DNA from 3 places in the Leifsonia sp. PARNA 1/14 genome. Region 1 is predicted to be linked to each of the others. Evidence: predicted binding sites of a transcription regulator. Region 1 holds the regulator's gene; each other region holds the start of a gene.
The links. Region 1 encodes HrcA, which represses chaperone genes, less so after heat shock. Its sites were predicted from a motif close to TTNGCACTCGNNNNNNNCGAGTGCNAA; they were not measured.
Positions count from the first base shown of each region.

Region 2: groL (chaperonin GroEL) is a predicted target of HrcA. The motif match lies at 1,363-1,389, and genes of this name have one in related genera.
Region 3: groES (co-chaperone GroES) is a predicted target of HrcA. The motif match lies at 1,449-1,475, and genes of this name have one in related genera.

Region 1 is NZ_JBVQSP010000007.1:117,675-121,635, reverse strand. It holds gene hemW (radical SAM family heme chaperone HemW) at 1-445, shown strand, start outside; gene AC0HS0_RS17835 (DUF4870 domain-containing protein) at 466-849, opposite strand; gene AC0HS0_RS17830 (magnetosome magnetite crystal formation protein family) at 948-1,448, opposite strand; gene hrcA (heat-inducible transcriptional repressor HrcA) at 1,677-2,693, shown strand; gene dnaJ (molecular chaperone DnaJ) at 2,742-3,857, shown strand; gene AC0HS0_RS17815 (16S rRNA (uracil(1498)-N(3))-methyltransferase) at 3,874-3,961, shown strand, end outside.
Region 2 is NZ_JBVQSP010000001.1:275,626-279,586, reverse strand. It holds gene groL (chaperonin GroEL) at 1-1,319, opposite strand, end outside; gene AC0HS0_RS01450 (cold-shock protein) at 1,481-1,684, opposite strand; gene AC0HS0_RS01445 (LytR C-terminal domain-containing protein) at 1,865-2,413, opposite strand; gene AC0HS0_RS01440 (DUF3263 domain-containing protein) at 2,437-2,736, opposite strand; gene msrB (peptide-methionine (R)-S-oxide reductase MsrB) at 2,910-3,344, shown strand; gene AC0HS0_RS01430 (nitroreductase family protein) at 3,341-3,913, shown strand; gene AC0HS0_RS01425 (DMT family transporter) at 3,918-3,961, opposite strand, start outside.
Region 3 is NZ_JBVQSP010000001.1:111,891-115,851, forward strand. It holds gene AC0HS0_RS00600 (DUF4190 domain-containing protein) at 1-216, shown strand, start outside; gene AC0HS0_RS00605 (THUMP-like domain-containing protein) at 244-1,431, opposite strand; gene groES (co-chaperone GroES) at 1,583-1,879, shown strand; gene rarD (EamA family transporter RarD) at 1,956-2,921, shown strand; gene guaB (IMP dehydrogenase) at 3,014-3,961, shown strand, end outside.

The DNA.
Region 1 (3,961 bases):
CGGTGCCGGCTACGGCTGGTACGAGGTCAGCAACTGGGCCACCGACGACGCGCACCGGTCACGCCACAACCTGGCCTACTGGCTCGGGCACGACTGGTGGGGCGTGGGCCCCGGCGCGCACAGTCACGTGGGCGGTGTTCGCTGGTGGAACGTGAAGCATCCGGCGGCCTACGCCCAGCGCGTTCTGGCGGGGGAGTCGCCCGCCGCGGGCCGGGAGACCCTCGACGCCGAGACCCGCCGCGTCGAGCGCGTCCTGCTGCTCACCCGCATCCGGGAGGGCGTGAGCACCGACGAGTTGGAGCCTGCCGGCCGTCGCGCCGTCGCCGGGCTGATCGCCGACGGCCTGGTCGACGCGAAAGCCGCCCTCGCCGGGTCGGTGGTGCTGACCCTGCGAGGGCGGCTGCTGGCGGACGCCGTCGTGAGACGGCTTCTCGCCGAGGAGTGATCGAGTGACCGGTTCCGGTCTCAGCTCACGAACTTGATGGCGATGGGGTAGGTGTAGAACTGCCCCTGGTTGGCCTTGATGGCCGCGATGATGCTGAACACGATGTTGAGAACCCAGACGGCGAGCAGAATGATCAGGCCGATACCGACGATGCTGAGGATCCAGCCGACCACGTAGCCGATGAACAGCGTGATCTGGAAGTTCAGCGCGGTGGCGGTGTGCGACCGGATGAACGGGCCGCGGTCTTTGAGCACGAGGTAGCCGACCAGAGCGGGGATCCAGTTGAACAGGATGCCGCCGATGTGGATCAGGGTGGCCCAGAGCTTCTCGTCGGCCGGGCTCAGCGACTGCGCCTGACCTCCGTACGGCTGCTGAGGCGGCGGGGGTGGGGGCGTTGCGGACATGGTGTTGTCTCCTCCGATGGGGTAATGACGCGTCTCAGCCTAGGGGTCGGAGGCCGATCCTGAGAAGCAGCCGAGAGCCTTGGACCGATTTCTGGCGGCTATTTGATGAACCGGAAGTTGATCGGGTAGCGGTAGCTGCCGCCGCTGTTCACCTTGACGAACCCGAGGATCGAGAACACGAGGTTCACGATGTACAGCGCCCACGGGATGAGCAGGCTGAACAGCAGGTAGCCGATGCCGAAGGTGAACGTGCCGATGATGACCCCGAGCACCTGGGACACGGCCCACGCGATGATCCACGTGATCTGCCAGTTGAGGGCCTCCTTGGCCTCCTGGTTGGTGAGGGCGCCCCGGTCTTTGAAGACGAGCCAGATGATGAGGGACGGGAGGAACCAGAGGATCCCGCCGAGGTGGGCGAAGGAGGCCCACTGCTTGTCCTGGGCCGGGTCGAGGGGAGCGGCCGGCGCCGCCGCGTACCCCTGCTGCGGAGGCACCGCGCCGGCGGGCTGACCGGCGGGTTGGCCGGCGGGGGCGCCGTACGGCTGCTGCGGCGGGAGTCCGCTGTCGCCGTCGGCGGGAGGCTGGGTCGGGTCTGTCATGAGGAAACCCTTTCGTGGTCGGCTGCGGGCTTTTCCGAGCCGGTGCGCATACCGTACAGCCGTGGCGGCGCGGCGTAAATCATCGGTGTCGCGCGTTGAGCGTTCTCCGACGCGGACGCGATATGATTAGCACTCAGGATCTCCGAGTGCCAGCCCGCCCGGGGTCCTTCCCGTGCTCGATCCGTACGCTCGAACCTCGAGCCCCAGCGACGACAGGAGGCGGTTGGCGTGGTCTCTGAACGCAGTCTCGAAGTGCTCCGCGTCATCGTGCAGGACTATGTCGCCTCCCGGGAGCCGGTCGGCTCCAAGAGCATCGTGGAGCGGCATTCGTTCGGTGTGTCCGCCGCGACCATCCGCAACGACATGGCTCTTCTGGAGGAGGAGCAGCTGATCGCCGCGCCGCACACCTCCTCCGGCCGGGTGCCCACCGACAAGGGCTACCGGCTGTTCGTCGACCACCTGGCGGAGGCGCGTCCGCTGTCCGCGGCGCAACGCACCGCGATCGAGACGTTCCTCGGGCAGTCCGTCGACGTCGACGACGTGCTCTCGCGCACGGTGCGGCTGCTGTCGCAGCTCACGAACCAGGTCGCGCTGGTGCAGTATCCGTCGGTCGCGCGTTCGAAGATCCGGCACATCGAGCTGGTCTCCCTCGCTCCGCGCCGCCTCCTCAGCGTGCTCATCACCGACTCGGGCGCGGTCGAGCAGCGCGTGATCGAGCTGCAGGAGGAGCTCGACGACACCGAGATCGCCGAGATCCGCGGCGCGATCAACGGCGCGGCCGCCGGGCTGTCGCTCGTGGACGCCGCCGCGCGCCTGAGGCAGCTGCCCGACCACCTGAGCGACCGCACCCGTATGCTGGTCGCCCCGGTCGCCGGAGCGCTGCTCGACCAGATCGCCGCCAACCGCCAGGACAAGCTGGTGATGGCGGGCGCGGCGAACCTGGCACGCACCGAGACCGACTTCCCCGGCTCCATCACCCCCGTGCTGGAGGCCATCGAGGAGCAGGTGGTCCTGCTGCGGCTCTTCGACGAGATGGCGCTCGACCAGCACGGCGTCGCCGTGAGCATCGGGCGCGAGAACGCGGTCATCGGGCTGACGGAGACCTCCGTCATGTCGAGCACCTACAGTTCCGGCTCCGATCTGGCCCGGGTCGGCCTCCTCGGCCCGCTCCGCATGGACTACTCGGGCAACATGGCCGCGGTGCGCGCCGTGGCCCGCTACCTCTCCCGCCTCCTCGGCGACTGACACCGACCTGACGAACACGACGCGACGAACAGAAGGAACAGCCTTACTTTGGCCGACCATTACGAAGTACTCGGCGTTGACCGCAACGCCACCCCCGACGAAATCAAGAAGGCGTACCGCCGGCTCGCGCGCGAGCTGCACCCCGACGTCAACCCCAGCAGCGAGGCGCAGGAGCGCTTCAAGCTCGTCACGCACGCCTACGACGTCCTCAGCGACCCGCAGCAGCGTCAGCAGTACGACCTGGGCGGCCCGACGGGGTTCGGCGGTGCAGGAGGCCCGGGCGACTTCGCCGGCTTCGGCGACATCTTCGAGACGTTCTTCGGCGGAGGTGGCGGGGCGACGCGCGGTCCGCGGTCGCGTCGCGAGCGCGGTCAGGACGCCCTGCTGCGCGTGGAGGTCGAACTCGACGAGGTCGTCTTCGGCACGCACCGCGACCTGGAGGTCGACACGGCTGTGGTCTGCGAGACCTGCAACGGCTCGTGCTGCCAGCCCGGCACGGCGCCGGTGACCTGCGACATCTGCCATGGCACAGGCAGCATCCAGCGCTCGGTGCGCTCGCTCCTCGGCAATGTGATGACGTCCAGCCCCTGCGGCAGCTGCCGCGGCTACGGAACGGTGATCGCCACACCGTGTGTGACCTGCCAGGGTCAGGGCCGCGTGCGCGCCCGCCGCACGGTTCCCGTCGACATCCCCGCCGGCGTCGAGACGGGTCTGCGCCTGCAGATGCCGGGCTCGGGCGAGGCCGGCCCCGCGGGCGGCCCGAACGGCGACCTCTACCTCGAGATCAAGGTGAAGCACCACGAGGTCTTCAGCCGCGACGGCGACGACCTCCTGTGCACGCTGGAGGTGTCGATGGCCGACGCCATCCTCGGCACCACGGCGACGGTGAAGGCGCTCGACGGCGACATCCGCCTCGAGCTGAAGCCCGGAACGCAGAGCGCGGACATCGTCTCGGTGAAGGATCGCGGGATCACGCATCTGCGCGGCAGCGGCCGCGGCGACCTGCGGGTCGGCATCCAGGTGGTCACGCCCACCAAGCTCGACCACAAAGAGAAGGAACTGATCAAGAAGTTCGCGTCGACCCACCACAGCGCCGAGCCCTCGCTCGCGCGGTTCCAGCAGGGGCTGTTCGCCAAGCTCCGCGACCGGTTCCTCAACCTCTGAGCGAGCGGCGCGACCGATGAGTTCGCTGTACCTGCGTGAAGACCTCGCCGACGTGGAGGTCGGCGCGCGGCTGACCCTCACCGGTGCGGAGGCCAAGCACGCCT
Region 2 (3,961 bases), on a different contig from region 1:
ATGTTCGCACCGGTCGCCTCGTCGCCCGTGAGCTCGAGCTTCTCGAACGCGGTCTTGCCGGCCTGGATGAGGGCTACGCCACCACCGGCGACGATGCCCTCCTCGACGGCGGCCTTCGCGTTGCGGACCGCGTCTTCGATGCGGTGCTTGCGCTCCTTGAGCTCGACCTCGGTGGCCGCGCCCGCCTTGATGACGGCGACGCCGCCGGCGAGCTTGGCGAGACGCTCCTGGAGCTTCTCGCGGTCGTAGTCGGAGTCGGTGTTCTCGATCTCGCCACGGATCTGGGCCACGCGGCCGGCGATGGCTTCGGGGTCGCCCGCGCCCTCGACGATGGTGGTCTCGTCCTTGGTGATGACGACCTTGCGAGCCTGGCCGAGCAGGTCGAGGGTGACGTTCTCGAGCTTGAGGCCGACCTCCTCGGAGATGACCTGGCCGCCGGTGAGGATCGCGATGTCCTGCAGCATGGCCTTGCGGCGGTCGCCGAAGCCCGGGGCCTTGACGGCGACGGACTTGAAGATGCCGCGGATCTTGTTGACGATCAGGGTGGCCAGGGCCTCCCCGTCGACGTCCTCGGCGATGATGAGGAGCTGCTTGTTGGCCTGGATCACCTTGTCGACGATCGGCAGCAGGTCCTTGATCGAGGAGATCTTCTGGTTGGCGATGAGGATGTACGGGTCTTCGAACACCGCCTCCTGGCGGTCCTGATCGGTGACGAAGTACTGCGACAGGAAGCCCTTGTCGAAGCGCATGCCCTCGGTCAGCTCGAGCTCGGTGCCGAAGGTGTTCGACTCCTCGACGGTGACGACGCCCTCCTTGCCGACCTTGTCGATCGCCTCGGCGATGATCTCGCCGATGGTGGTGTCACCGGCGGAGATGGACGCGGTTGCGGCGATCTCGGCCTTGGTCTCGACCTCCTTGGCGCTGGAGACGAGCTCGTCGGTCACAGCGGCGACGGCCTTCTCGATGCCGCGCTTGAGGGTGATCGGGTCGGCGCCGGCGGCCACGTTGCGGAGGCCCTCCTTGACGAGCGCCTGAGCCAGGACGGTCGCGGTGGTGGTGCCGTCGCCCGCGACGTCGTCGGTCTTCTTCGCGACCTCCTTGACGAGCTCCGCGCCGATCTTCTCGTACGGGTCGTCGAGCTCGATCTCCTTCGCGATGGAGACACCGTCGTTCGTGATCGTGGGAGCGCCCCACTTCTTCTCGAGGACGACGTTGCGACCGCGCGGGCCCAGCGTCACCTTGACCGTGTCGGCCAGGATGTTGAGGCCGCGCTCGAGGCCGCGACGGGCGTCCTCGTCGAAAGCAATGATCTTTGCCATGTGTTTCTCGTCCCTCCCGGACGTCTGCGAAAGATTCCGTTTATTAGCACTCGATCAGATGGAGTGCTAAAGCGATTCTGGCACTCGCGCCCGAGGAGTGCAAGAAGAGCGCCGCCCCGAGGGGCGACGCTCTCCTTATTGGTCTTGCCGATCGCTGCGTACTACAGCGGACGCACCGACTCGGCCTGCGGGCCCTTGTTGCCCGAGCCGACCTCGAACTGCACCTGCTGGCCCTCTTCGAGAACCTTGTAGCCGTTCATGTCGATAGCGGAGTAGTGAACGAAGACGTCCTGCCCCCCACCTTCGACGGTGATGAATCCGTAGCCCTTTTCAGCGTTGAACCACTTCACGGTCCCGTTCGCCATGCATTACTCCCATTGCTGTGTCGCTCGCCCGGTCCAGCGCCTGGCGTTGACTCCCGATCCTAATGCTTGTAATCCCCGGTTACGCCAGTCTTTTGGCCATTCCGTTACCAAAAAGGGCGAAACTTAAACACGCGTGAAACACAGGGATCAGGGCGCGCACATACGCAGGACGACGCGGGATCAGCCGGTGTAGTCACTCCCGATGACGACGGTGAGGTCGGCGCCGGTGTCGGCGAAGGCCTGCGACTCCTCGACGGTCGCGCCGGGGAGCGATTGCGCGGCACCCAGCGCCGCTGCCTGATTCTTGGGGTCGGAATAGTAGACGATCGAGTGCGTGATGTCCTGCGTGTCCGCGTTGGCGACCGCGCCGACCTTCCAGCCCGCGGCGGTCAGCTTCTTGCCCACGTTGCCGGCCAGGTCAGCCGTCGTCGTCCCGTTCAGCACGTTCACCGACAGCGACGAGTCGACCGTCGGCACGATCGTCGGCGTGGGGGTCGGCGTCGGCGTGGGCGTTCCGGAGGTGGTGTTGGGAGTGCCGTGGAAGGAGATCGAGCCGCTCACGAGCGAGAGGCCGAAGATGCCGGCGCCGACGAGGACGACGACCGCGAGCGCGGCCCAGCCCACGGCGATCCAGCCTCGGCCCTTCGGCCGCGGAGCCCGGTGCGCGCCGACGCGCTGGAGACCGTCGGGAATGTCGTCGAACCGGTCTCTCGGGTACTTCTCTGCCATCTAGGGGTGGTTTCCTCGCGGTGTCAGTCGCCGGACGGGAGTGTCCGGGATCGCCGGGCTGCCAGCCGGGTCTCGCGCAGCCGGAGCAGGCGCTTGACCAGCATGGGGTCGTGCCTGAGCGCTTCGGGGCGGTCGATCAGGGCTCCGAGGAGCTGATAGTACCGCGCCGCCGAGAGGCCGAACTCCTCGCGGATGGCCTGCTCCTTGGCGCCGGCATGCCGCCACCACTGACGCTCGAACGCGAGGATGGCGGCCTCGCGGTCGGTCAGGCCGACCGCGTCGGGCGGGGGGATCCGGTGGTCAGCGGCTTCCGCCACACGCACCGCCTCCCCTCGCCGTCTCCGAGTCAGTTCCGTCCCCGCGCTCGCGAGTCATCCTAGGGGCGTCGTCCTGTGTGTTACCCGTTTGGCCGCGGCACGTCGCGAGCCGAAACAGGGAACAGCGGGGCGCTCCGCGCCGTTTAGGCTGGGGAACGCCACGACGAAAGGATCGCACGATGGGTGCACCGCAGGACGACGCAGCACAGCAGACGTACGGGGTCAGCAAGACCGAGGACGACTGGCGTCGGGAGCTCAGCCCCGAGCAGTACGCCGTGCTGCGGGAGGCGGGAACCGAGCGGCCGTGGACCGGCGAGCTTCTCGACGAGGGCCGCGCCGGCCTCTACACCTGCGCGGCGTGCGGAGCCGAACTCTTCAAGTCGGGCACCAAGTTCGACAGCGGCTGCGGCTGGCCGAGCTTCTACGAGTCGATCCGGCCGGAGGCCGTGCAGCTGCTCGAGGACGACAGCCTGGGCATGGTCCGCACCGAGGTCCGCTGCGCCACCTGCGGCTCGCACCTCGGCCACGTGTTCCCCGACGGGTTCGGCACGCCGACGGGCGACCGCTACTGCATGAACTCGATCTCCCTCAACTTCGCGCCGGGCGCCGAATGAGCGCAGGCGGACGCGCCGCGAGCGACCTCGTCGACCGGGTCGCCGCGCGCCGCTCGTACTCGCGCGTGACGCCGGCGGCTCCCAGCCACGAAGAGCTGCTGCCGCTGGTCGCCGCGGCCGGACGCGTCGCCGACCACTCGGCTCTCCACCCGTGGCGGCTCATCGAACTGCGCGGCGACGCCCGGGTGCGGCTGGGCAACGCGTTCGCCGAAGACGCCAGGCTCACGGGCGAGGCAGCCGAGAAGCTGGCCGCCAAGCCGCTGCGCTCCTCCCTCCTGCTGGCGATCGTCTCGGTGCGCACGAAGAGCGAGAAGGTGCCGGGCTGGGAGCAGGACGCGGTCGCCTCCGGTGTCGCGCACGTCCTGAGCCTGCTCCTCCACGATGCCGGCTGGGGCGTCATCTGGCGCACCGGCCACCACACGCGGTCCAAGGCCGTTCACCGGATGCACGGGCTGGCCAAGAACGAGCGCCTGCTCGGCTGGCTCTACGTCGGCGGGGTTCCGGAGGAGAGCAAGGAGGGGCATCGCAAGTCGATCGACCCCGAGCGCTTCCTCAGCGTGCTCGACTGACCCCCTAGCTCTTCTCGACCTCCGATGCCGGGCGGCGACGCCCCCAGC
Region 3 (3,961 bases), on a different contig from region 1:
GTCGGCATCGTCCTGACGTTCGCGTGGGGCATCGGCTTCCTGTTCGGCGTCGCCGCGATCGTGCTCGGCTTCATCGGGCGCAGCAAGGAGCCCCACGCCAAGGGGTTCTGGCTGACCGGCATCATCCTCGGCTTCGTCAGCGTGGTCATCGCGATCATCTTCTGGATCGTCCTGGGCATCATCCTCGCGAACTTCAACGCGACCTACCGGTACTGACCTGGCACGGCGCTCGCCGGGCGGCTCTCAGAGCCGTTCGGCGAGCAGCGCCGTGTGCTTGCCGCCGACGCGGGTCAGGATGACCGTCGCCGGACGGCCGCCGGAGAGCTTGAGCCGGGTGCGCAGCGCCGCCGGGTCGACATCCACCCCGCGCTTCTTGATCTCGAGTGTGCCGATATCGCGCGCCCGCAGCGCCTTCTTGAGGTCCTTCTCGGCGAACGGCAGGGTCTCCAGGATGCGGAATCCCGCAGCGAAGGGCGTCTCTCTGGCGACGTCCGCCGTGATGTAGGCGATCCCGTCGCCGAGCATCCGGCCGTCGAGTCGGCGTGCCAGGTCTCCGATCAGGCGCGCGCGGATGACAGCGCCGTCGGGCTCGTACAGGTACTCGCCCAGCTCGCCCGTCTCGGCGTCTTCGCTGTCCGCCTCCCCGGTCAACTCGTGACCGTCGTCGCCCCGCAGAACCAGGGCCGAGCGCCGGATGCCCGAGCGTGCAAGCGCACCGAACCACAGCCCGAGCTCCACCACTTGGCCGTCGGCAGACACCCACTGCGCTTCGGCCGTGGAGGGGATGAGGTCCCTGTCGAACCCGGGTCCGAGCTTCAACCCGACCGAACGACCGGTCGCCAGTTCGTAGGCGAAGCCGAGAGACGGGGTGTAGTCGTCGGGGTCGGTGAGCCTGTCGGTGTCGGTGTGCCCGGCGGTCCGTCGCGCCGGGTCGAGGTAGACACCGTCGATCGAGCGCAGGTTCACGTCCTCCGCCCGCCGGTGTTCGACCGTCGCGGAGGGGAACGGGGCCAGGTTGAAGGCGGCGATCGCGGCGGTGACCTCGTCGGCGTCGACCGCCGTGACTTCCAGGTCGAGTGCGGCGATGGCCAGGGCGTCGCCGCCGATCCCGCAGCCGAGGTCGGCGATGCGGGTCAGCCCGGCCGCTCGGAAGCGTCCGGCGTGGCGCGCAGCGACCGACAGGCGTGTCGCCTGTTCGAGCCCGGCCTCCGTGAAGAGCATCCGGGAGGCGAACTCGCCGAACTTGCCCGCGGCCTTCTTGCGGAGCTTCGCCTGGGTGAGAACGGCGGCCACGAGCGCGGGGGAGTGGCCCTGCTTGCGCAGGGACGTGACCATGCTCAGCACGTCCGTCTCGGACCGGTACGGGGGCAGCGAGTCGAGCAAGCGCAGCCCTTCGGGGCTCAGCAGTTCGACGAGTTCGGACCGGTCCATGTGGACCACGGTACCTTCTGGCACTCACGTTGCGGGACTGCTAACGCACCCCCTAGACTCGTGGTTAGCACTCTCCGTGCGAGTTTGCTAACGCAAGCCGCACACCACCTGAGTTCGCAAAGACTGAGTTCACCAAAGAAAGAGGTCAACCGTGTCGGTCTCCATCAAGCCGCTCGAAGATCGCATCGTCATCAAGCAGGTCGAGGCTGAGCAGACCACTGCTTCCGGTCTGGTCATCCCCGACACCGCCAAGGAGAAGCCCCAGGAGGGCGAGGTCGTCGCCGTCGGACCGGGCCGCATCGACGACAACGGCAACCGCGTGCCGCTCGACGTCGCCGTCGGCGACAAGGTGATCTACTCCAAGTACGGGGGCACCGAGGTCAAGTTCGGCGGCGAGGACTTCCTGGTCCTCTCGGCTCGCGACGTGCTCGCGGTCGTCGTCCGCTGACGAACCCCTTCACGAAAGGCCCGGGTGCTGAGCACCCGGGCCTTTCGTCATCTTCAGCGCTGCTGCCGGGCCGCTGATGTCCCCGGCACGGAGTAGTGTCGTGGAAGTGCCGCAGCCCCTCACCGAACACCGCCGATCCGGCCTGATCTATGCGATTTCCGCGTACGTCCTCTGGGGCATCCTCCCCATCTACTTCCTCGCGCTCGCGCCGGCCACCGCGTGGGAGATCGTCGCCTGGCGCGTGATCTTCTCGCTGGCCTTCTGCGCCATCGCGATCGCCGTCACCCGGTCGTGGCGCACGTTCGGCTCGCTGCTGAAAGACCGGCGCGTGCTCTTCACGATGGGCCTCGCCGGCGCCCTCATCTACGTCAACTGGCAGACCTACGTGCTGGCGACCGTGAGCGGGCACGTGGTGGAGGCCGCCCTCGGCTACTTCATCAATCCGATCGTCACCGTGTTCCTCGGGGTCGTCGTGCAGCGGGAGAGGCTGCGCGTCGCCCAGTGGGTGGCGGTCGGCGTGAGCATCGTGGCGGTGATCGTGCTCGGCGTCGGGTACGGACAGATCCCGTGGATCGCGCTGATCCTCGCGTTCTCGTTCGGCTTCTACGGTCTCATCAAGAAGCGCGTGGGCGGCCGCGTCGACGCCGTCTCCGGGCTCACCCTCGAGACGATGTGGCTGACTCCGGTGGCCATCGTCCAGCTCATCGTGGTCTCGTTCACCGCCGGGCTGACCATCGGCAGCAACGGCCCGTGGCACACGGTGCTGCTCGTCGGCGCCGGCGTCATCACCGCGGTGCCGCTGCTGTTCTTCGCCGCGGCCTCCCGGAGACTGCCGCTGGTCTACATGGGCTTCATCCAGTACTTCGCGCCGTTCATCCAGTTCCTGGTGGGCGTGGTCGTACTGAACGAGGCGATGCCGCCGGAGCGCTGGATCGGATTCGCGATCGTCTGGCTCGCGCTGCTCATCCTGAGCGTCGACATGATCGTCGCCGCCCGGCAGGGCCGCAAGCAGGCCGAACTCGACCTCGCCACGATGGAGTGAGCGGCCGCTGAGCGGTCGGCGGGCGGAATAGACCCCCAGGTTCTGCCGTTACCATTGGACATCCACACTCGCGCGACCTTGATAGGGGTGAAATGGACCAGGCGGATCCGTTCGGATTCATCGGTTTGACCTACGACGACGTCATGCTCCTCCCCGGGCACACCGACGTCATCCCGAGCGAGGCGGACACCTCGACTCGCCTGACCAAGCGGATCACCATGGCGACACCGCTGCTGTCCAGCGCCATGGACACCGTGACCGAGTCGCGCATGGCCGTGGCCATGGCCCGTCACGGCGGCATCGGCATCATCCATCGCAACCTCTCCATCGAAGACCAGGCGACCAACGTCGACAAGGTCAAGCGCTCCGAGTCGGGCATGATCACCAACCCGGTGACCACCACTCCCGAGGCGACGGTCGAAGAGGTCGACGCCCTGTGCGGTCAGTTCCGCGTGTCCGGCCTCCCCGTGGTGGAGGGCGACGGCAAGCTCGTCGGCATCATCACGAACCGCGACATGCGCTTCGTGTCGCCGTTCGAGCGCTCGACGACGCTCGTCCGCGACGTGATGACGCGCATGCCGCTCATCACCGCCCCGGTCGGCATCGACCCGGACGCCGCCGTCGCGATCTTCGCCGAGCACAAGATCGAGAAGCTTCCACTCGTCGACGCCGACGGCAATCTCCGCGGTCTCATCACCGTCAAGGACTTCGACAAGAGCGAGAAGTACCCCGACGCCACCAAGGACGACGAGGGCCGCCTGCGGGTCGGCGCCGCTATCGGCTTCTTCGGCGATGCCTGGGACCGCGCGATGACCCTGGTCGACGCGGGTGTCGACGTCATCGTCGTCGACACCGCCAACGGCGACTCGGCCGGCGTGCTCGACATCATCAGCCGCCTCAAGCACGAGCCGCGCGCGTCGCACGTCGACGTGATCGGCGGCAACGTCGCCACCCGCGCCGGCGCGCAGGCGCTCATCGACGCGGGTGCCGACGCCATCAAGGTGGGCGTCGGCCCCGGCTCCATCTGCACCACCCGCGTC